DNA from 4 places in the Tumebacillus sp. BK434 genome. Region 1 is predicted to be linked to each of the others. Evidence: riboswitches for the same ligand, from Rfam matches in the RefSeq annotation. Region 1 holds a riboswitch; each other region holds the start of a gene.
What was found. Region 1 has a riboswitch for cyclic di-GMP ahead of EV586_RS14655 (hypothetical protein). Riboswitches for the same ligand answer to the same signal wherever they lie in the genome.
Positions count from the first base shown of each region.

Region 2: linked by a shared signal. The riboswitch ahead of EV586_RS06270 (OmpL47-type beta-barrel domain-containing protein) and the one ahead of EV586_RS14655 (hypothetical protein) in region 1 are both predicted to bind cyclic di-GMP.
Region 3: linked by a shared signal. The riboswitch ahead of EV586_RS04375 (glycoside hydrolase family 191 protein) and the one ahead of EV586_RS14655 (hypothetical protein) in region 1 are both predicted to bind cyclic di-GMP.
Region 4: linked by a shared signal. The riboswitch ahead of EV586_RS05670 (methyl-accepting chemotaxis protein) and the one ahead of EV586_RS14655 (hypothetical protein) in region 1 are both predicted to bind cyclic di-GMP.

Region 1 is NZ_SLXS01000005.1:195,606-201,417, forward strand. Features, by position in the region: gene EV586_RS14645 (tyrosine-protein kinase domain-containing protein) at 1-535, opposite strand, end outside; gene EV586_RS14650 (flagellar basal body-associated FliL family protein) at 551-1,429, opposite strand; cyclic di-GMP riboswitch class I at 1,669-1,759, shown strand; gene EV586_RS14655 (hypothetical protein) at 1,740-2,084, shown strand; gene EV586_RS14660 (YitT family protein) at 2,207-3,091, opposite strand; gene EV586_RS14665 (FadR/GntR family transcriptional regulator) at 3,193-3,924, opposite strand; gene EV586_RS14670 (SGNH/GDSL hydrolase family protein) at 3,979-4,623, opposite strand; gene EV586_RS14675 (serine hydrolase domain-containing protein) at 4,874-5,812, opposite strand, start outside.
Region 2 is NZ_SLXS01000002.1:385,825-391,636, reverse strand. Features, by position in the region: gene EV586_RS06270 (OmpL47-type beta-barrel domain-containing protein) at 1-1,365, opposite strand, end outside; cyclic di-GMP riboswitch class I at 1,421-1,523, opposite strand; gene EV586_RS06265 (hypothetical protein) at 1,728-2,168, opposite strand; gene EV586_RS06260 (MMPL family transporter) at 2,171-4,366, opposite strand; gene EV586_RS06255 (sensor histidine kinase) at 4,438-5,812, opposite strand, start outside; gene EV586_RS06250 (response regulator transcription factor) at 5,811-5,812, opposite strand, start outside.
Region 3 is NZ_SLXS01000001.1:1,207,899-1,213,710, reverse strand. Features, by position in the region: gene EV586_RS04395 (type IV pilus twitching motility protein PilT) at 1-133, shown strand, start outside; gene EV586_RS04390 (prepilin peptidase) at 229-858, shown strand; gene EV586_RS04385 (3D domain-containing protein) at 1,051-2,034, shown strand; gene EV586_RS04380 (SPOR domain-containing protein) at 2,195-3,082, shown strand; cyclic di-GMP riboswitch class I at 3,122-3,213, shown strand; gene EV586_RS04375 (glycoside hydrolase family 191 protein) at 3,299-4,174, shown strand; gene aspA (aspartate ammonia-lyase) at 4,267-5,685, shown strand.
Region 4 is NZ_SLXS01000002.1:251,684-257,495, reverse strand. Features, by position in the region: gene EV586_RS05675 (putative bifunctional diguanylate cyclase/phosphodiesterase) at 1-809, opposite strand, end outside; gene EV586_RS05670 (methyl-accepting chemotaxis protein) at 1,002-2,762, opposite strand; cyclic di-GMP riboswitch class I at 3,187-3,282, opposite strand; gene EV586_RS05665 (glycosyltransferase family protein) at 3,353-3,793, opposite strand; gene EV586_RS05660 (response regulator transcription factor) at 3,861-4,556, opposite strand; gene EV586_RS05655 (sensor histidine kinase) at 4,571-5,716, opposite strand.

The DNA.
Region 1 (5,812 bases):
GAGCGATCGCCACGTTCATCGTTACATTGGGAGCCGTTTTCGAAGACGTCTGCATCGTCGCCCGATCGACGACGACCACATTGTCGACCTGCATCAGCTGTCCGATCTTCAGCGTAAACACGCGGGCCAGTTCATTGGCGATCACGATCGCCGCTTCCCGATCCGGATAGGTGACGGTGATCGTGAAGATCGACGAGTCGGTGTTGTTGACGATCTTGATCTTCGTGCCCAGCTCATCGGGCGACATCTGCAGGTGCAACTTGTCGATCACCTCTTGCAGCACGAGATGGCTTTTGATGATCTCATTGTAGGTCTTGATCACCTTCTGGTTGGTCAACACTTCATTGAGCAGATATTCGGCCGAGATCGTCGGGTCGGTGTTGACGAGGAGCGCCGTCGTCGCCTTGTACGTCGGCGTCACCACGAACATGCTCAGGTAGGTCGAGGTGCCGACCGCAAAGCCGACGATCAAAACCAACAAGCCGAGGCGTTTCTTAACGGCATTGTAGTACTTTTTCCACAGATAGCCTAACATGCCGGTTACACCTCCTTATTTGCCTGCTCCGGTCACAGCCGTATGCGTGTTGAAAAACATCCAGACCGGCTCGGCAACGAGCGGGTTCATCAGGTTCGGTTCATCGACCACAAAACGCGCCTGAATCGACAGCTTGTCCTGCTCCGCCTTGTATTCGATCAGCTTCTTGACCAGCTTCGGGTCTTTGACTTCATCTGGGGCAAACCTCATCTCCAGCATCCGCACTTCGCCCGGCAGCCACTCGTCAAGCGGCCCTTCAATCGTTCCGTTAAAAACCACGCCTTCATAATAGTAGGCGCTGAGGACGATTCGCTTCGGCGTGAAATTGCGCAAATAGCCGTTGTACAAAAACATCTTTACGCTGACGGCACCGGTATCGTCCATCTGCAATTTGCTGTCGCCGGGGATAAATAGCAGATTGAAAAAACCGGAGACAAAATACCGCCCCGTCGGCATCGCCGCCAGGTGACTTTCCACGTCCCGGCGCTCTTTTTCTGACAATTCCTCGAGCTGTTTCTTGTTCCAGACCACCGTCTTTGGCAAAAAAGTGGTCACCGCATCGGCCGGTTTCGCCGGCTCCTCCGCGTCTTCGGAAACGACCGGCGGCTGCTCAACCGGCGCCGGAGCGGCTCCCTGCTTGAGGAAATACATGGCGCCGAGACCGATGTTGCCTAGCAGCGATGCGCCGATCAGCATCAGGAGCCAGCGCGGCAATTTCCAGCCCGCACTATGCTTTTTGACCACCTGCGCCCTGATGCTGCGCGGCGCTAACCGTTCCGCATCGGTCGGCAGGCTCAGCGCCCCTGCCTGCTCCTCGACAGCCTGAAGCGCTTCAAAAAATCCTGCCTCTTGTGAGGCGGAGCGGAGCTTGTCTTTACGCTCTTCAGTTCCCATCGTGCTACCTGCCCCTTTTCCGCTCTATAAATCAGAATCATCCCTGAGATTTAATGTTTTAAATCAAATTTGGTACTCCAGAACTATTGAATCGATTCTCGAAAGAATAAAATCATCTAAATCATAGGCAATAAGTCCTGCTGATGTCTTGACTTCGCTTTAATTATATCCTACTATGAAACTATCGTCATAGTCATAGTATAAAAAATCATCTATCATATGTCGAATTTTGTAAAATCCACACGAAATGGCAAACCGCTCGAAAGGGCGGGACGCAAAGCTGCGGGCCTACAGCGGGTGACCACTCGCCATGGCAGCCGGGTTGCCGAAGGGAGAGAGAATTGTGCGTTTCCGTTTACCTGTTTCATTGATGCTAGGCGTACTCGCCGGTTCGATGTCTGTCATGCTGAACGTGCCTGACATGATGTCAAACGCGGAAGGCATTGGATTCACACAGTCTGTTGCCCTTGAATCTGAACAACTGAAATCGTTCATGCAGCGTGACCACAACTTAGTCCTCGAACAGAATCGTTTTTATCAAGAGAACCGTGATCTGTTCGACAACTGGGAATTATTGCAACAACATTCCGAATTATTTTCCATTTATCAAGAAAAGCTCAATGAACTCTTTCAAGATAATATCCAACTGTTTTAACACCACGAATCTGACATCCGCCCTGTTGCCTTTCCGGCAACAGGTTTTCTTTTGATTATACATAAATAACAGCCCCTGTTCCATGAGGAGGACAGGGGCATTTTTGTCAAAAAACGGTCACTTTAATGAATCGCTTTTTTCTTAAAGCGTCCGCCCATCACGTCGGCGACATGCTCGATCGCGATAAAGGCAGCCGGGTCGTATTCGAGTACGATGTCTTTCAGCTTGGCAACCTCCAGCCGGGTGACGATCACGTAAAGCAGTTCTTTCGGTTCACCGCTGTAGCCGCCTTTGCCGTACACGTGCGTCACACCGCGCCCGAGGCGGTTGAGGATCGCTTCGGAGATGTCGTCCGGATAGTCGGAAATGATCGTGACCGATTTCGATTCGTCGAGTCCTTCGATGGTGATGTCGATCATTTTAAAGGCGATAAAATAAGCGATCAGCGAATACATGGCATGGTCCCAGCCAAAGACAAATCCGGCGCTGCCGAGGATGAACACGTTAAAAAACATCACCACTTCGCCGACGGAGAACCCCGACTTGCGCGAGACGAGGATGGCGACGATCTCCGTACCGTCGAGCGACCCGCCGTAGCGGATGATCGTGCCTACGCCGATGCCGATCACCACACCGCCGAACACGGTGGCGAGCAGCAGATCGTCTGTAAACGGACGTGCACCGTGCAACAGCGTCACGAAACCGGACATCAGGATCACGGCGATCAAGGTGGTAAACGCAAACGTGCGTCCGATCTGTTTGTAACCGACGAGTAAAAACGGCAGGTTGAGCAGGATCATGTAGATCCCAAACGGCGTGTTTGTCAAATAGGCCAGCAAGATGGAAACGCCGATGATCCCGCCGTCGATCACCGAGTTGGGGACGAGGAAGATCTCCAGCGCCACCGCCACCAGCAAGGAGCCGAGCGTGATGAAAAACAAGCGCTTCAGCTTGGCGGCAAGCGATTTCTTGCGGTGCGCGCGCCGGGTTGTGGTCTGTGCGTCCATAGGAGCCTCCTACAAGATTGATCCTCCTAATCGTTTCCTACTGCCCCCGTTTTATACCTAGCAAAAAGCACCCGGTCTCCTCGATGGCGAGCGGGTGCTTTTTATGTTTTGCGGACCAGGATCTGGCGTTCGCCGTGCTCCAGATGGGCATGAATCAGCAGGGCGGCCCGCTTTGCGTCACCGGCTGCGATCGCTTCGTACAGCAAACGGTGCTCGCGGATCGACGCTTCCGGGTCGGCAGCCGTCTCATGCGTGGCGCGCAAGGTGCTGCGCAGCGCTTCGGACAGCGTGTTCATCAGGTTGAGAAGCACGTTGTTGCCGGACGCTTCGGCGATGGCGATGTGAAACTGCAAGTCGCAGGCGACCTGCTCCTCAAGCGTATGGCGGGCTGTCTCCTGCCCTTCCAGCGCCTGCTTGATCCGCAGGAGCCCTTCCTCCGTCCGGCGCTCGCAAGCCGCCTGTACGGTGCCGGTCTCCAGCAGGCGGCGCATCTCCAACAGGTCGCGGAGGTTGCTGCGGCCAAGCAGGAGCGCAGCGTTCATCGGCTCGATGATCATCGTCTGCACGTCGATGCGCTGCACGAACGTGCCTTCGCCGTGGCGCAGGTCGATCAGGCCCATGCCGACCAGTGAAGAAAACGCTTCGCGCACCGCCGCGCGGGACACGCCAAACTGTTTGGCCAGTTCGGTCATCGGCGGTAGTTTGTCACCTGGGGCGAGCACGCCGTCCTCGATCATCCGCTTGATGTGGCGAGCCACCTCTTCATAGATCTTCGTCGGCTTGGTTTTGGACTTGGCTTTCGGTGTGGTTGGTTTGGCCGGTTTCGTATTCACAGGCGTACCTCGACTCAGATGAATTTTGATTTATTATATTATAACACGATGAAACTACCGAATGTAAGAAGCGAGGTGGCGGGCGATCATAGCATGACCGGCGTTATTCGGGTGGATCGGGCGGCGGAACGGGCGCAAAGCGTCTTCAATCCGGCCGTTGCGGTACCCGAAGATCAGCGCAGGCTGACTGCCTTCGAACCATTCGTGAACGGGTGCCAGCTCAGTGCCGAGGCGCTTGGCGCTGTCGGCGGTGCTCTTGTTGAGGGCGGCGACTCCTTCGACGGCGACGGGGGAGTTGGGGAACGGATTGTACTGGGTGCAGAGGATGATACAAGCCTTGCTGTGCTGGCGGACGGAGGCGACGATGCGCTCCATGTTGCTGCTGTAGCTTGCTAAGCGTCCTGCGATCGCCGTCTGCACGGGACGCCCCCCGACGACGATGCCGGCTGCGGCCTGCAGCAGATCGTTGCCACCAATCCAGATCGTGATGGTGGTCGAGTTGTGCAGCAGCCCGGCCGCCTCAGGTGCGACACAGCGAAGCGCGCTGCTCGTCCAGCCGTTCTGGGCGATCACGCCGAGCTTTGCCTCTTTGCCCCGCTCTTTCAGGCTGCGCATGATGCATGACGGGTACGCCAAGGACGGGGCAGATGCGTTCAGCCCGGCCGTGATCGAATCGCCCATGGCAGTATACAGGATCATAGTTTCACCTCCCCGCAGTTTTCCCGGATAGTAAAGCATATGACTGCACAGTCAAAACGGCGTGGACGAACGCCTGCTCCGGGGAAAAACGCAAAGACTCTGCCCGCCTAGGACAGAGTCTCTTTTTACACATGCGCGGCACCCGGTTCATGCCGAACGACTTGGCGCGGGCGATCGAGAACAGGCTGTGAATCTCCTGCTTCGCCAGCTCCGCTTCCAGCCCTGGCTGCCGTCCCCTTTTGGCTGCCGGTCAGTCGTTAAACACCCTTTTGTGAACGGCCCGCGTCCAGTCGTACAAGCCGTCGCTTTGGCTGCCTTGCGCAGCGTTCGTCAAGATGACTGACGTAAGTTTGCGCACCGGGTCGCACCACAGAGAGCAGCCGGTCGTGGAGAGCTGGCCGTAGGACAAGAGCGGCGCGCGCTCCCCGGCCGGACAGTCGGCCGCAGCCGTCTCCCAGCCGAGGCCGAAGCGCTGCCCCTGCCAGACGGCGTGCGAATTGACTGCGAGCGAGACCAGCGTGGTGTCCAGATAACGCTGGCGCTGGTGGATGCCTTTGCGCACCCACATCTCCGCATAGCGGGTCAGGTCGAGCGCTGTGGAAAACAGCCCGGCATGCCCGGCGACCCCATCCAGTCCGTAGAAGGCGTTCCCGTCCTGCGCTTCTCCGCACAGCACGTGGTCACGCCAAGGAAAGGAAGCGTGCCGGCCTGCCGCCACTACGCGCCGCTGCTCCTGCTCATTGCCCGGCTCCGTCACCGCGCACAACTCCGGCGGCAGGCCGTCCCCTTCGGCGAACGAGGTCTGGTACAACTCCAGAGGGCCAAAGACCAGCCGTTCGCAGACCTCCGCAAACGGGCGGTCCCAGATCCGCTCAAGCGCAAAGGCGAGCAGCATGTAGCCGAGGTCGCTGTTGATCAGCCGCTCGCCCGGCACCGCTTCCAGCGGCGTGTCGGCCATGGCGCGCAGATACGCTTTTACCCCGCGCGCTTCGAGGAACAGCGGCTTCCACGCCGGCAGACCTGACGCGTGCGACAAGAGGTGGAACAAGGTGATCTGTCCTTTGGCATGACGGTCGACGCCGGTGGCCAGCTCCGGCAGAAAACGGGCTACCGGGTCGACGAGCGTGCATTTGCCGAGCTGCACGGTGCGCAGCACGGCGGGCAGCGTCGCCACGACCTTGGTCAGCGT
Region 2 (5,812 bases), on a different contig from region 1:
CGAGTTGGCAAACGTGACGGTCGCGGCGGTCGGCGAGCTTTTCAGCACCTTTTGACCGTTCACGATCTGATACACCTTGTAGTTGGTGTTGTTGGCAACCGCATCCCATGTCAGGACGATGTCATTGCCGTTGACGATCTTCGCGGTCACGTTCGCCGGCGCGGCCATGTCCGGGGCGTCGACTTGGAATTTGACCTGGCTGCCCACCTGCGACTCACCGAAGCGGTCGCTGTAGGAGTACAGCTGGTACGTATAGTCGCCCGAAGTCATCTTCAGGAAGGAAGTGCTCGTCCCGGTCAGCGTGCTTTTCAGGACTTTGTCACCGTCGATGACTTGGTAGAGCTTGTAGCTCGTCGCGTACGTCACCGCTTCCCAGGTCAGCGTCACGTCATTGATGTTCGTGATCGTCGACTTGAAGTTGTTCGGCGCGGCCATCGTCGGGTGGGTCAGCATGAAGGAGACGGTGCCCGCCTCTTCCGACTCGCCAAAGCGGGTCGAAGTGGTGGTGATCGCATAGCTGTACTCCCCCGCCGGCTGGTTGGTCAGCGTGACGGTGGTGCCGGTCGCAGTCTGCTTCAGCACTTTCTGCCCGTCGATCACCTGATAGACCTTGTACCCGGTGGCGTACAGAGCAGCGTCCCATTGCAGACGCACATCATTGCCGTTCAGGACGGTGTACTTCACGTTTTTCGGCGCGGTCAGTTTGACTTCGCCGACATCGACGGTCGCCGTTTGCGACAGCGCCGATTCGCCGTACAGCGCGTGCACGGCCGACACCGCGTAGGTGTAGCTGCCGCCCGCAGCGGAGGCGTTGGTCCATGTAGCTCCGGTCACGGTCGCCACTTTCGTCTGCGAGCCGTCTTCGGATACTTGATAGATGTTGTAGTTCTTCGCGTACTGTGCCGCGGTCCAAGTCAGGACGATGTCATTGATGTTGCTCGTTTTGGCGCTGAGCGTCGCCGGCGCCGCCATCTCCGGGTAGGAGATCTCGACGGTGACCGGTGCGCACGGACCCGATTCGCCATCCGGGCCCAGCGTCGAAACGACATAGCTGTACGATCCTTCGGGCATATCATTGGCGATAAAAGAGTTCGTGTTCGCTTTGCCCAAGAATCGCAGTTCCCCGTCATAGATGCCATAGATGTTGTAACCGGTCGCGCCAAAGACGGCGCTCCAGGTCAATTTGACATCGCTTGGTGTCAGGAACTGAGTGGCGAGGTTGCTCGGCGGCAACATCGTGCTTTCCGAGAGCGTGGTGACGCTCCCAGATTCTGCGGCTGCCAGTGTCTGCACTGCCGGCATCAGGAGTTGAAATACCAGCAGGAACATGGCGAGCAGCGCGATTTGGCTGTACCTTTTCCCCATGCTCTTCGTCCTTCCTTTCTTTGTGAAAAGAGGGAACCTTCTTGCGATGAATCCCCGTGGTAACCGGCTGCCATCTACACTTCCAGAATATTCCGCACATGCAGTTCAGGCCCTTGGCTTTGCGTCTCATGGTTTCCCATGATTTGCCCTTTTCACTTGTTTATCTCTCTCATATCAATGATATTTCATTTCAGACAGGTTGTGAATAAGAATCTTTTACGAACCTATTAGTTTCGTTGCAAAATGAACATTTGTGGGGGTTATTGTTTTACTATTTTTTCAGCGTGCCGTCTCGCCACTTTGCCGTTTGCAAACAACAAAAAAAAAACCTCCTTTCCAATAGAAAGGAGGTTCTGCGCGCATCAGATCAATTTCGCGCTGACCACAAACAGCACGCCGGTCACAGCGAGCGCGAAGACGCTGAGTGCGGCGGCATACCAGCCGGCGACTTTGGAGCGACCGGCCGCTTCGGCCAGCTGTTTGACGGCGCGGCGGCTCTTCCAGGTGAAGACGAGGATGAACAGCAGGATCACCGTGCCGCCGGCCTGTTCCATAAAGGACAGCCAGAACGGCTTTTCCATCCCGCGGTAACCGAGCAGCTCGATCAGCCCGACGCCGCTCGCCAGCACGACCAGTGCGGCGACGCTGGTCACACGGTTCACCAAACGCGTGCAGAAGAGCAAGAGCTTGCTTTCCTGCAGGGACTCTTTTTTCAAATACGCGAACAAGATCATCAACAAGACCGCCGACCCCAGCCACACCGACAGGCCGGACACATGCAAGAACAACAGTGCATTCGCCATCATCACACACTCCCCTTTTCCATTTCCGTTTCGAGTTCCAGTTCCAGCTTGCCCGGCCGCCAGTTCCAACGGCCCAGCAGCATCATCAGCGACGGCATCAACAGCCCGCGAATCAAAAATGTATCGAGCAGCACACCCAGCGCCACCATCGTCCCGAACGCTTTCAGCTCCAACAGAGGTTGCGTAATAAGCACCACGAAGGTCGCAACAAGAATCAACCCGGCCGATGTGATCACCCGGCCCGTCTTCACCACGCCGCGACGGATCGCTTCCGTCAGCGGTACAGCTTGCGCTTCTTCGCGGATGCGGGCGAATAGAAGCAGGTTGTAATCAACCCCGAGCGCGACCAGAAACACAAATCCGTACAGCGGGATGCGGTAGGACAGCGCTTCATAGCCCAGCAGGTGGTGAAACAATAGCCACGTCAACCCCAGCGTTGCGCCGTAGGTCAGCAAGATCGTCCCGATCATATACAGCGGCGCCACCCACGAGCGCGACGCCAGCGCCAGCAATACGGTGATCAGCGCGATGACGAGCCCAATCACGACCCACGTATCACGGCCGTTCAGCGCCCGGACATCCACTTGGGTCGGCGTTTGCCCGCCGAACAGCAGCTGATGTGTCGCCGGATCGAACCCGTTCTCCGCCAGCAGCTTTCCTCCCCGCTCGCGCAGGTCTTCCACCAGATCCAGCCCCTTCGCCTCATACGGATGGGCATCGAGCACCAGTTGCCAGCGCGCCGTAAGCTTGTCGCTCGCGAGCAGCGTCTCCCCCGGCGGAACGGTGACCTGATGCACGCCCGGCTCTGCTGCAAGCGCTTCTGAGAGTGACCGCAGCCGCGCTTGCAGCTCCTCCGAACTCAGCTCCTGCTCCGAGCGGAGCAGCACGGTGACCGGCGCCAGTTCCCCTTGCGGAAACGCACCTTCCAGCATCTCAAACCCCTGGCGCGACGAAGCGTCGGCCGGGAATGATTTCATCAGATTAAACGAATACTCGATCTGAGTCAGCACCGGGAACATCGCCATCAGCAGCAGCAGCAAGGTGAAAAACGTCCGCTTCGGCTTGGTCGTCACGACCCGGGCCGCTTTTTCCCACAGCCGGTCGCGCTTGTCTGTCTGCACGCCGACTTGGGGCACAGACGGCCAGAACGCCCGGCGTCCGAGCAGGGCGAAGACGGCCGGAATCAGCGTGATGCTCCCAAGCAAGATCACCGCCATCGCCGTGACAAAGACCGGCGCAAAGCTGCGGTACGGCTCATAGACGGCAGCAAACAACGTCGCCACAGCCAGCAAAATCGTCCCGGCGCTGAAAAACACCGGTTCGGCCACCCGCGCCACCGCCTGCTGCATCGCGGCAAATTGCGACTCCGTCTTCGTCAGCTCTTCTTTGTAGCGCGAGAAGACAAACATGCTGTAGTCGGTCAGCACGGCGAACAGCAGAATCAACATGATCGACAGCGCCTGGCTCTGCACTTCCGCCCAGCCGGATTCACCAAACAGCCCGAGCAGGCGGTTGGTGACTGTAAACAGCACACCGGCGATCAACAGCGGCGTCACTGCGAGCAGCAGCGAGCGGTACATCACGAGCAGCAAGACCAGAATCAGCGCCACCGTCGCGAGCATCAGCACCACGTCCGCATTGCGAAACGCATCCAGCGTATCGGCGGCGATCCCGGCCGGACCGGTGATCGCAACTTCGGCCTTACCGTGCAGCGCCGCCTCCACGTACGCGCGCACCTCTGCTACAGCATCATGCACCTTGTCCTGCTCCAAGCCCGGCTGCAGGCGCAAGGGCAGCATCAGCGTCGTTTTCTGCTCATTCAAAAAGCCGTTCAACGCCGCTGGCGGCATGTTGTGCAAAAGCGCCGCGCTGCTCACCCCGGCAGGTTTTTGCGGCGAGTCCAGCCAGCGCGTGACAGAAAAGACAGCGTCCCAGTCCGCCTGATCCAGCCCCTGCCGATCTTGCACGACCACCAGCGCGCTCAGCCCGTCAGCAGATGGAAAGCTCGCTTCCAACACCTGCTGCGCCTGCGTCGCCTGCGCATCATCCGGCAGCCCGGTCCCTTCCGACACGGCAATGTCGTTCGCAGACGGCGCGACGATACTCAGCACGATCGCCAGCAAAAGCCAGATGCTCACCGCCCATTTCGCACCTGCCGACGTGGCTGACCACGCCGCGATGCGTCGGATCATCTTCATCGGATCACCCTCCCTTTCGATCTTCTATTCGCATCATAAGCAAGCCAGATGAATAGAAGATGAACGGAAGATTACAAATGCGGCAGCCGCACCCGGAACGTCGTCCCCGCGCCCGGTTCGGAGGCGGCTTCCACCGTCCCGCCGTGCATTTGCACCACTTTCAGCACGATCGCCAGACCCAGCCCGCTGCCCGCGCGCTGGCGTTGGCGCGCTTTGTCCGCTTTGTAAAACCGCTCGAACACATTTTGCAGATCATCGGCCGCAATCCCGATCCCCGTGTCGGCGATTTCCACCGTCACCTCGCGCGGGCCGCGCTGCATCGTGATCCGGATCGCGCCGCCCGGTTCGGTAAATTTGATGCTGTTCGCCAGCAGATTCACCCAGACCAGATGCAAAAAATGCGGCTGGCCGGACACCGTCACCGGCAGCAGTTGCAAGTCGATGCTGAGCGCTCCTTCCGACCACTGCCATTGCAGCGACCGGACCACGTCGCGAATCTGCTCATCGAGGCGAAACGAGCTCGCCTCCCGCGCTTCCTCCGCATGGTCGAGCGAGGCGAGCGTCAGCAGCTGCTGGCTCAGCGAGGAGAGGCGTCTGCTTTCCGTCTCGATGATCGCCAAATACGCTTCCCGCTCCTCCTCCGACATCCGCTCCGTGCGCAAGGCCTGCGAGAAACCTTGGATCGAGGTCAGCGGCGACTGGATCTCATGCGACACGTTGGCGACAAACTCCTGCCGCGTGCGGTCGAGCTTGCGCAGCGACTCGGCCATCCGCGAAAAGTCCCGCGCCAGCCGCCCGATCTCATCCTGCCGCTTCACATCCAGCTCCGGCGCGAAGTCCCCTTCCGCGATCCGCTTCGTCGCCGCGGTCAGCAGTTCCAGCGGCTTGACCAGATAGCGGGTGCAAGCCAGGATCAGCACCAGCGAAAACAAAAACGTAAACAAGAGCAGCCGGGCGAACAGCACCCGGACTTCGCCAAACATCCGCTCGATGTTCGGGCGCAAAAAGACAGCATACGTCTCCCCGTTCGCCCGCAGCGGCACGCCGACCGAGTTTTGCAGCGTATTTTCAAAAAAGCCGGTCACAAACAGGCTCCCCGTATGCTCCGCCCCGCGGTACGCTTCCCCCGCCTGCACCTGCCGAATCATCTCCGCCGGGAGCGTCGTCTCCCGAAATGCATCCCCGTAGGTCCGTACCTGCATCTGCTCATCGACGACATAGAGCTGGTAATTCAGCTTCGCAATGCTCGTCAAATACGCCTCGAGATCCTGCTCCGGATTCCGCTCGTACAGGGCGGCCGTCTCGGACGCGATCTCGTAAATTTTTTGTTCATTGTAGCCTTTCATATGCAGCTGGTAATACAGGTTGGACAGCCAAAAGCCAAACAGCGCGCTGACCATCACGATCACCACCGTCATCAGCACGATCCGCACATAGAGTGATTTC
Region 3 (5,812 bases), on a different contig from region 1:
GTCCCACCAGCTGCGCACCGCCATGCAAACAGGCAAAGCGCACGGCATGCAGACGTTTGAGCAGCACCTGCATGAATTAGTCTGCCGCGGGTTGATCGATGCAGACACAGCAAACAAGCACCTCTCGTCCTAGCAGGTGCAAACGGGTTGTTGATTCGGAAGGAGAGTGTCGATGAATGAGCTGGATGCATGTTATGCAACACGGGATAGTAAGGGGAGGTGGTGATGATGAAGGGGCGTCCAAGAAGTAGCAGCGCGAAACTGCGAGGTCATCGTTCGACAGGCGTCGCCCTGTCAGCATTCGTCTTGCCGATTGTGGTAGTTCATGGGGGATTCTCCGGGGAAACAGGCGTGGCGGCGGTGTTGTTTTTGGTGCTCATCCTGCTGACTGTCACCGATTTGCAATCGATGCTGATGCCGAACCGGATCGTCTATCCGTCGCTTGCGATCTTGTTTCTGCTGCGGCTGTTGATTCATCAGGAGCCGTTTTTCCAGTACCTGCTGGGCTGTGCAGTCGGCTTTACCGCGCTGGCGGTGCTGGGGCTGGTGACGAACGGGATGGGGGGCGGCGATGTAAAAGTGTTCGCTTTGATCGGACTGGTTCTGGGGGTCAAAGGGGTGTTATTGGCCCTGTTCTTCTCCTGTCTGTGGGGCACGCTGATCGGTCTTCCGCTCTTGTGGACGCGGCGGATTCGGCCCGGCCAGCACATTCCTTTTGGTCCGTTTATCCTGCTTGGCACTTTCTCGACATGGGCTTACGGCGGCGCGCTGTGGGGGTGGTATTGGCAGCAGTGGAGCGCACCGGCAGACGGACTGTCCTTCTTTTTGTTGGTTCTTGTAACTTTACCACCCGCATAATCTGTCTACGTACCTCCAGTGCCGGAGTGAAAGGAGTGCGTCAAATCCTGTCGAATCGATGCAATATTCAGTTATTTCCATTTCTGCCCATTGCCAGATTCGGAAAGTAGGGTTATACTGTATCCAGTTCTTGTCCGCATGATATTGGGGGTAGTTTCCAGCGTGGGAAATTACAAAAAAAGAGGTGGTTGAGTGCAAAAGGTCAACCGTAAGTCTGTTTACTGCCTTTCTGCAGCGGCTGTCGCACTCCTGATCGGAGGCGTGGCAACAGCAACGTCCACTTACAAGACGGTAACCTTGGAAGTTGACGGACAGAAGCAGGAAATCTCCGGTTTCCAAGTGGGGACGGTAGGAGAGCTGTTGCGCGACAAAGGCGTGACAGTAGGAACAGAAGACTTGGTGCAACCTGCAGCTATAGACGCACTTGCAGAAGGAACGATCATCACAGTCACACATGCAAAATCCATTCAAATCCAGGACGGCACCAATGAAGTGGTCAGCGTGAAAACGCAGGCCGGCACGACAGAAGAATTGCTCAAAGAACTAGGTATCAAGCTGAATCAGGCTGATAAGACCAATCTGGAATTAAGAGCCTCCATCGAAAACGGACAAAAGATCACGATCACACGCAGATCTGAAGAAGTGAAAGTCGCAGAGGAATCCATACCTTTTCAGACCGAACGCCAGCCAGATGCCAACTTGTACACAGGCACTGAGAAAGTGCTGACATCCGGTGTGGAAGGGAAAGCCAAGATCACAACGAAAATTGTGTTCGAAAATGGCAAAGAAGTCGATCGCAAAGACGAGCGCACAGTCGTCAGCGCGCCGGTCAACCAGGTCGTCTCCTACGGAACGCAGCAGCGTCCGGTTGTGGTGGCGAGCAGGGGGAGCGATACCAACCTGACCGCAATGAAAGTGCTCACCATGGCTGCCTCGGCGTACTCGATGCCGGGAGAGCGGACTGCCTCGGGCGGTGCTGCCGGGCAGGGGACGATCGCGGTGGATCCGAACGTGATTCCGCTCGGTACGAAGCTGTATATCGAGGGATACGGATACGGAGTAGCCAGCGATGTCGGCGGGGCGATCAAAGGCAATCGAATTGACATTCATTTTGATACTCGCGAACAGGCACTTCAATTCGGCCGCCGTGCAGTGAAGGTTCACATCCTGAACTGATCGGATCTCTCTATAAGATTAGACGGAAAAAGGTGTTCTCAGGTTTCGTGCCTGAGCACACCTTTTTTTATTTTATCGCTCTTTTTTCTTTGTCATAGCTTTGCAGAACTTTTCATAGACTCTAGCAACTAGACTCGGAATCTGAAAAGGAGCGGTGAGCATGGACAAACCACAAATCAACGTACATATCAAAAGCAAAAGCACAAGTAAGGCCGACGCCTGCACCCGATTTCCATCCCGCCTGCAGCGCGGGCTGAAGAGCAGCGCCGGCAAGGGGCGAATCTTGTTTCCGTTACTTCTCGCCACGCTGACCGGCGTCTTGCTTGGCGTTTGCCTGCTCCTGTTGTTCAAAGGACAGACCGCGTCTGGCATCGTCTCCGCCACATCGCCCGATGCGCCCGCCGCACAGCCGGGCGGAGTCCCGGCCTTCGGTGCCGAGGCAGAATTGCCCGGCGTCTCCTTGTACGCGATGCAGATCGGCGTGTTCAAAGACCGCGCCCGTGCTGAAGCGCTGCAAGCGGCCGTCGCCGACAAGGGCGTCGGCACGGTAATCCGTGGAACCGAACAGTTTCAGGTCTTCACCGCCGTCACCGCTGACAAAGCGGCTGGCAAGCAACTCGAAGCGGCGCTGAAAGATCTGGAGATCCAGCACTATCCCAAGGAGTTCATCATCGAAGCTCGCAGCGGCAAGCTGACGGGCGTCGCCGAAGCGGACGCGAAAACGATCACCACCGGCATCGCGAAGGAATTGCAGCTCGCCGCCGCGATCATGCCGCTGGCGCTCGAACCGTCGCCCGATGCGTCCAAAGCCAAAGCGCTGGCGCCGGAGCTCGCCGCGCTCGACGGCGAGCTGAAAAACTGGCAGACCATCCTCGCCAAGGCGAATCGCACGGAGGAGAAAGTCCTGTTGGAAAAAATGCACGGCTCGCTGTCGGAAGCGGTGAAAGCGGTGCAAGAAGGAAGGGGTATGTTTGCCGCACAAGTTAAATTGACCGCTTTTTATCTCGGCTATGAATCGCTCGTTAGCAACTTGTTGAAAAGTGAGTAGACAAAGCGGGGTACGGCATTTACAATAGGGGTAACCTCATACGGGTAAGGGCAAACTTGTCGAAAGGCAAGGACGCAAAGCCATGGGTCTTCGGACGGCAGCAAGCTGTCACAGATCGCCAGGTTGCAGGAGGCAGACCTTACTCTGCCGCACTCCAGCGCCCTTCCTGATACGGAGAGGGCGTTTTTCATCTTTGCAACAAGGAGTGTAGACCTCATGAATAAAATGATGCGTAACCTCTCGACCCTATGTCTTGCATGCACTCTGGTCACGGGGGTGGCCGTCGCAGACACCGCGCTGGCTCAGCCGGTCGCAGCCGTCAAGCAAAAGCCCAGCTCCCTGACCGGGATCAATTCCTATACAATCTTCTACGGCGAGCCGAAACCGGCCGTCTTGCAAAAGCTGACCGCCTATGAACTGGTCGTGATCGAACCGCGCCTGTGGACCAAGGCTCAAGTTGACACCTTGAAGCAAAAAGGGGTCAAGGTGCTCGGCTACCTCAGTGTGCTGGAGCAATACAAAGACTCCGACCTGCTGAAACAGGCAACAAACGGCGACTATCTGACCATCAAAGGCAAGCGCGACTTCCGTTCGGACTGGGAGTCCTGGTCGATGGACATCAACAGCGCACACTACCGTCAACTGCTGCTCGAAGATTATCGCAGCCAAGTGCTCGCTAAAGGTCTGAACGGCGTGTTCCTCGACACGATGGGCAACGCCGATGACGGCATCTGGCCGTCTGATGTCTCCAATCGCCAGCGTGAAGGGGCGGTGCAGTTCGTCGCCTCGCTGCGTGCGGACTTCCCGGCGCAGACGATCGTGCAAAACTGGGGCCTGACCGCGCTGAAAGACCGCACGGCGCCGTACATCGACGGCATTTTGTGGGAAGACTTCGACCCGCAGGTGGTCAGCAAAGACCAGTGGAGCCAGAACCGGATGAAAGAGCTGTCCGCCCTGAAGCAGAAGCACGGCCTCACGGTGCTGACGGTGGACATTGGGCTGACCGGCAAGCAGAAGACCAGCTATCTGCAGCTCAACAGCAAGCTCGGCTATGTGGGGCAAGTGATCAAGAAAAGCTATGATGAACTCTAAAATGTACCGGATTTGAATGAACCGGTTCGGATATAACGGCAAAGTATGGTACGATAGAGTAATATTTGCACATACAAAGGAGTTTCTCTATCATGACAGCATATCGAGTTGAAAAAGACCTTCTCGGCACAAAAGACGTGCCGGCAGACGCATATTACGGCATTCAGACCCTGCGCGCCGTGGAGAACTTCCCGATCACGGGCATCCCGCCGCATGTGGAGATGATCCGCGCCCTGGCAGCCGTCAAAAAAGCGGCCGCGCTGGCGAACATGGAAGTGGGCGTCTTGAAGAAAAAGATTGGGGAAGCGATCGCCCAAGCTGCTGATGAAGTGCTTGACGGTCAATTCCACGATCAGTTTATCGTCGATTCCATCCAAGGCGGTGCCGGCACTTCGATGAACATGAACGCCAACGAGGTGATCGCCAACCGCGCGATCGAGCTGCTCGGCGGCGCGAAAGGCGAATATCTGCACTGCTCGCCGAACACGCACGTCAACATGGCGCAGTCGACCAACGACGTGTTCCCGACGGCGATCCGCATCGCCTCGCTGAATCTGGCGCAAGGCGTCGTCACAGAGCTGGACAACCTCCGCAACGCTTTGCAGGCGAAGGCACAGGAGTTTGACCAGGTGATCAAGATGGGCCGCACCCATCTGCAAGACGCGGTGCCGATCCGCCTCGGACAGGAATTTTCCGCTTATGCGCGGGTGATCTCCCGCGACTATGATCGCGTCGTGCGCTCGCTCGACAACCTGCGCGAGATCAACATGGGCGCGACGGCGGTCGGCACCGGCCTGAACGCCGACCCGCGCTACATCGTCAAAGTGGCCGAGCATCTCCGCTCGATCACCGGGCTCGACCTCAAGCGGGCTGACGATCTCGTCGATGCCACACAGAACACAGACGCCTACACCGAAGTGTCGGGCGCGCTGAAGATCTGCGCCGTGAACCTGTCGAAGATCTGCAATGACATCCGCTTGATGGCATCCGGGCCGCGCACCGGCCTCGGCGAATTGAACCTGCCGCCGCGCCAGCCGGGCTCGTCGATCATGCCGGGCAAAGTCAACCCGGTCATGGCTGAAGTGGTCAACCAGGTCGCATTCCAAGTGATCGGTAACGATCACACCATCTCGCTCGCCTCGGAAGCGGGTCAGCTGGAACTGAACGTGATGGAGCCGGTGCTCGTCTTCAACCTGCTCCAGTCCCTGTCGATTCTGCAAAACGCGTTGCGCGTCTTCCGCGAGCGCCTGATCGAAGATCTGACCGCGAACGTAGAGCGGTGCCGCCAACTGGTCGAGATGAGCGTTGGCGTCGTCACTGCGATCAACCCGCATGTCGGCTATGAGACGGCGACGATGGTCGCAAAAGAAGCGATCCAGACCGGGCGTTCCGTCCGCGAGATCTGCCTCGAGCGCGGTATCCTCACCGAAGAGGAGCTCGATGTGATCCTCAATCCGTTCGAGATGACTTCACCGGGTATCGCAGGAAGCAAGCTGCTGTTTGGTGAATAAGAACCATCGAAAGATCCGCCTGAAACGGGGCGGGTTTTTCTTTGTCAAATTCGTGTCAACTTCTGTCGCCGTTCTGTTCTGGACAGTCAACAAGATAAAGAGTATATTATCATGGACATAGTTTTCT
Region 4 (5,812 bases), on a different contig from region 1:
AAAATCTGCTCGGCCGCCTGCAGCGCATGATCGGTAACGCTGGCATCCTTTTCCAAAATGATCACAAATTCATCGCCGCCCAAGCGGTACAGCCGCATCCCGGACGACAGATGCGCGCGGATCCGCTTCGCCACCGCCGTCAGCACTTTGTCGCCAAAGGAGTGGCCGAGCGAGTCGTTAAACATCTTGAAATCATCCAAGTCAAAAAACAGCACCGCACCGCGCGTGCCTTTCTTCTGCGCCGTGTCGATCGCAGCGGCCAGATGCTCCATGAACAAGACGCGTCCGGGAATCCCCGTCAAGTTGTCGGTGGTCAACTGCTGATACAGCTGCTCCGACAACTCCCGCTCATTCTCCAGCCGCTTCTGCACATTGTGGTAGATCATCACCAGCAGATACAAGGCGTACACCGTGGCGGCGACACAGGTCAGACCGATCACGTCGACCACCGCTTCGGCCTGGCGGAACCTATCACCCTCAAAAAACTTTAAGAAAAGTGCGATCAACGAAATCAAAAAAATATAGCCATTCGCCAGATAGACTTTCATTCGCAGCCGGTCGGTCACCACATCATACTCGGCAAACAGATACCGGACCATCAAACTTGCCATCACGAGCGCATAGATCACCAGAACCCGCAGCGTGACCACTTCCTGATTCGGCTGCGGCCCCCACGACCAGCCAAACAACGCGGCGGCGCGTGCCGCTTCCAGCATCCACACGACCGCCATCACACACCCAAAAGAGAGCACAGCGCTGGTCACGATGCGAAACACCGAGCGGCTGACTCCCATCTGCTTTTCGATCACCCGTTCACCTCCAGCCCCCATTGCCAGCTCCATGCATATTTACGCTTCATCTACATGAATTTGAGAGTTTACAGAATCTTTGACACTACTATTATAGTAAAAATATCTGCGAAATACCAGTATCGCTTTTACACAGCGTTAATACTCTTTATTTTTCTATAAAATTATTTTGGGAAAAAATCGGGCAGAAGCTTATGACGCTTCTGCCTCGACTTGAAACCGCGATATCGAACGTTGGAGCTCCGCCGCCATTTTGCGCAGGCGATCGGCCGATGCAAACACGTCCTCCATGGAAGCCAGCTGCACGACCGACGCTTCAGCGCACAGTTGCGAGGAAGCGGCCGATTCCTGAGAGATCTGCTTCACCACGTCCACGCCGGCTGCCACTTCTTCCGAGCGGCGCGACATCTCCTGCGAGGCGTTGGTGATCTTCTGCACTTGCACCGCGACATGCTCGGCCGCCTGCAAGATGCGCTGGAACGTTTCGCCTGCCCGGTCGACCAGCACGATGCCGGCCTGCACCTCTTGGGAACCTGCGCCCATCGCCTGCACGACGCGCTGTGTCTCCGCCTGCATCTCGCGAATCAGTTCGGTGATCTGCCGGGCTGACCCTTGTGACTGCAGGGCCAGTTTCGACACTTCGTCGGCGACGACGGCGAACCCCTTGCCGTGTTCACCTGCGCGGGCCGCTTCGATCGAGGCGTTTAAGGCGAGCAGATTGGTCTGGGCGGCGATCCCGGTGATCACTTCGACGATCTTTCCGACCTGCTGCGAGCGCTTCTCCAGCGCCTGCACCGCCTGAGCGGTCGTGCCGGCCGTCTGGTTGATGAAGTTCATCTGGCGGATCGTCTGCTGGATCGCCAGGTTGCCTTGTTCCGCTTCCTGCGCCGTCTGGGCCGATTCTGCGGCGACACCGTGCGAGCGTTTGACGATGCGGGCGATCTCATGCGCCATCGCGTCCATCGCCCCGGCCGATTCCACCGCCGACTCCGCCTGGGCGTCCGCGCCGGAAGCGACCTCTTGGATCGTCGCTGCCACGTGGCGGATGCCTTCCGACGTGGTCTCCGCGTTCCGGGACAGCGCTTGCGACGCGACGGCCACCTCGCCGGCGATCGCCCCGACCTGTCCGATCAGGCGGTGCAGGTTGTCGATCATCGAATTGACCGCTTCGCCCAAGTCTGTGATCTCTTTATAGTCATTCCGGCTGCCATACCGGCTGTGCAGCTTGCCGCCGGCCACTTCCCGCATCAGCTTGCGAATCGCCAGCAGCGACTGCTGAATCTTCCGCGTGTAGAACCAGACCCCGAGATTCCCGATGACCAGTGCGGCTCCTGCCAACAGCAGCGTCAGATTGCGCAGTTCGGTAAGCGATGCAAAAATCTGCTCGTCCGACACCGCCGCCACATAGACCAGATTCCGCTCCGGCACAAATTCAAACGCATAGGTCCCACCCGCGCCGAATCCGCCATCGGCCATTCCCGCCGCTGCTCCTTCGTCCCCTTGAGCGCCGGTTCCACCTGCAGATGCATTCCCTGTTCCAAAGTCGCTGCTCTGCAGAATCCCCGACTTTTGCTGGATGATCTTCGCTTTCAGCTCTTGCCCGATCTGCAGAGCATTTCCCCGCTCCAGCGCAGGTTCGCCGTCGGGGCGGAGCAGTGTCGACTGCACGTGCCAGCCGATCTGCTCGAAGGAGCGGAGCCCGTTTTCCACGACGTATGTTGCTTCCCGCTCGAACATGCGGGAGTCGGACGTCTGCAAGAGAATCCCCACTTGCTTCGCCGTCTGTGCAGCGTGGCCTTGCAATTGAAAATCGGCGCTTCGCTTCAAGTCTTTCGCCAGCACCGCGTACACCGTGCCCCCCATCGCCAAAACGACAAGAAGCAAGAGCGCGGACACAAACAGCGTGAGCCTAGTTTGCACCGAAACGCCCTTGCTTCTCTTTTTCTTCACCATGATGTAAGCCCTCCCCCGGATGGTTGCTACTTCCAGTATGGCAAAACAACATGAAGAAATGATGAACCTTTTGTAAAGCCTGCATCAAACACCAGATGCTGCATATACTAAAGTACGGACGACATCACCAGTGTTGCGAGTGACTTTTTCATTACATGACCTCCTTCTTTTCTAATAATCGACTCCTTCCACCCGGAAGGAGTCCTTTTTTCGGTGTAAAACGCAAAATCCCCACCATGCAAAAGAGCCCTCTACGAGTTGGGGACTCGTAAAGGGCTCCTTTGTGTGGGGGGTAGGGGGATTACAAAAAGGGTAAATGAGTTATGCTACCCGATGAGTCACTGCTGATAAAAAAATCCACCTTCGGTGGGTTGCCGAGGCGGATACTTTGCAGACTGTGGGGTAACAGTCCGCGACCGTATCAATCAGCAACCTGGCAATCATGGTCAACTTAGGGAGAGTTGACGTTAGACCCATGGCTTTGCGTCGCCGCTTTTCAGCGGGTTTGCCTTTATTGATTGACTCATCTTATGGCTTTATTATATGCTCGGGGCATCCCGCTCGTACATAGGTCTAAAGTCCCGTTTTGTTCAAACCGTTTCATCGCTCCAAAACGCTGCCAGCGTCGGCACCACTTCCAGCGGCGAGACTTTGCCGCGCAGGTCGAACAAGCAGTGCACGCTGCGCCCGCGGCTGCCGAACAGCGCCGGCAAGGACAGAGCCGGGTCTTCGCCGCCCGCGCGGATCAGGCTGACCGTGCCCCGCTTTTGCGCGATCGACTCGACGATCTTGACCGTCTCATCGCGCGACCCGCAGTCGATGACGACCACTTCGAGCTCGCGTCCGCAAAACGGTTCGGCTGTCGTCAGCGTCCGGAGGATGCCTTCGATGTAAGAGGCCCCCTCCCGCACGATCAGGATTGCTGTCACCGGCACTCCCCGCCGGTTTCTCTGCGCCATAAACCGCACAGCTTTCCACAGCGCCATAAAGATGCCATACAACGCAAATCCCCAAATGAAAAGAGCGAGCACTCTTGACACCTCCTTGCAGGGTTGTAGTGTCAATATATGCCGCTCCGTTCGCCCACGTGCTTTTTGCCTATAATTTCACCCAGCAGCGTTTTGCCGCGGTGATCACCGCCTGTGTGCGGTCATCGACCGACAGTTTGCCGAGGATGGAAGAGACATGATTTTTCACCGTCTTCTCGGAGATGAACAGCGTCTCGCCGATCGTGCGGTTGCTTTTGCCTTCCGCCATCAGCTTCAGGATCTCCATCTCGCGCTGGGTCAGAATGTCCTGCCATTCGGAAGACAGTTCCGGTTCCCCCTGCTCGAAGTCGCCGTCATACACCTGGTTGGACAGGCGCTTGAACTCGTCGAGCAGCTTGGTGGTCACTTGCGGATGAATGAACGAAGAGCCGCCTGCCACCTGGCGCACCGCTTCGACCAGCACATCCGATTCAACGTCTTTCAGCAGATAGCCGTTCGCGCCGGCGCGGATCGTCTCGAAGATGTACGCTTCATCATCGTGGATCGACAGGATCAGAATGCGGATGTCCGGGTCGGCCTCCTTGATCAGCCGGGTCGCTTCCACGCCCGTGCGCTTGGGCATGTTGATGTCCATCAGCACGACCTGCGGCTTGATCTCGAGCACCAGACTCACCGCCGCTTCACCATCGCTGCATTCGCCGACGATTTCCATATCATCCTCCAGCTCAAAAATGCGACGCAGCCCCTGGCGAAACAGCGTGTGGTCATCCGCCAAAAAAAGTTTGATCTTCTGATGTTGCTCCATGACGATCGCCTCCCTTAATCCGTGATCGGTAACGTGATGTGTACGCGGGTTCCCTTGTTCGGTGCGGACTTGATCTCCACCTTGCCTTCGAGCAGTTGGATGCGCTCCTTCATTCCGATCAGGCCAAAATGCCCGTCTTCGCGGCTCTGCATCGCTTCCTCCACGGCAAACCCTACGCCGTCATCATCTATATGCACTGCGATTTGCTTCTCGGTTAGTTCCAATTTGACATTGGTCACTTTGGCCTTGGCGTGTTTCCAAATGTTGTTCAGCGCTTCCTGCACGGTGCGGAACACCGCCACTTCCAGCGCGGAGTTGAAGCGCCGCTCGCGTCCGAACACCTTGAGCTCGGTGATCACCTTGTGCTTGTCCTGAAAATCGGCGAGATAGCGGCGCAAGGTCGGCACGATGCCCAAGTCGTCGAGCGCCATCGGGCGCAGGTCGAAGATGATCTGGCGCACTTCCGACAGCGAGGCGCGCACCATCTCCTTCAGTTCGCGCAGTTCCCCGCGCACCTTGTCCACATCGCGGTCGAGCATCCGCTCGCAGATCTCGGCGCGCAGCACGACGTTCGCCATCATCTGCGCCGGCCCGTCGTGGATCTCGCGGGCGACGCGCTTGCGCTCCTCTTCCTGCGCCTGGATGACGCGCATGCCGAGGTACTGGCGCTGTTCGGCGTTTTTCAGTGCGGTGCCGAGGTTCTGCAAGTCTCCGGAGAGATAGGAAAACGCGATCGACAGCTGGGTGACCAGCGCTTCCGCCTTGTGGATCGTCTCCTCCAAGTTGCGCAGCCGGCGGTCGAGATCGTCGCGGCGGGCGCGCAGCGCATCCTCCCGTTCGCGGGTGACGAGCAGTTGCGCCTGCAGCACGTGCGCGGCGTCATACGATTCCTTGATCGTCGCCTCTGTATATTTTCCAAAGTCCTGGCTGACCTCCACCAGCGTGCGGCGGGCGAGGCGGTATTGCGCCTCCAAGCGGTCAACCTCCTGGATCGTCTCCTGCACTTGTCTTTGCACGATCGCAGATTCATCGCGCAGGGCTTGGTGTTCCTTGCGCGCGCTTTCGGCGATCTCAAAGACCTGATGTTTCCCTTCCTCGATCGCCAGCAGGGTGCCCTGTATGGCCTGGTCGAGAATCTTGGTGTCAATATCGTGCGCCAACGCAGGCGACCCCCTCGAGTGCTTCAAAGCGGTGATCTATAATAAATTCCATGTGTACGATTATATTCCTGCTAATAAAAGAAAAGGGGGGCGCAG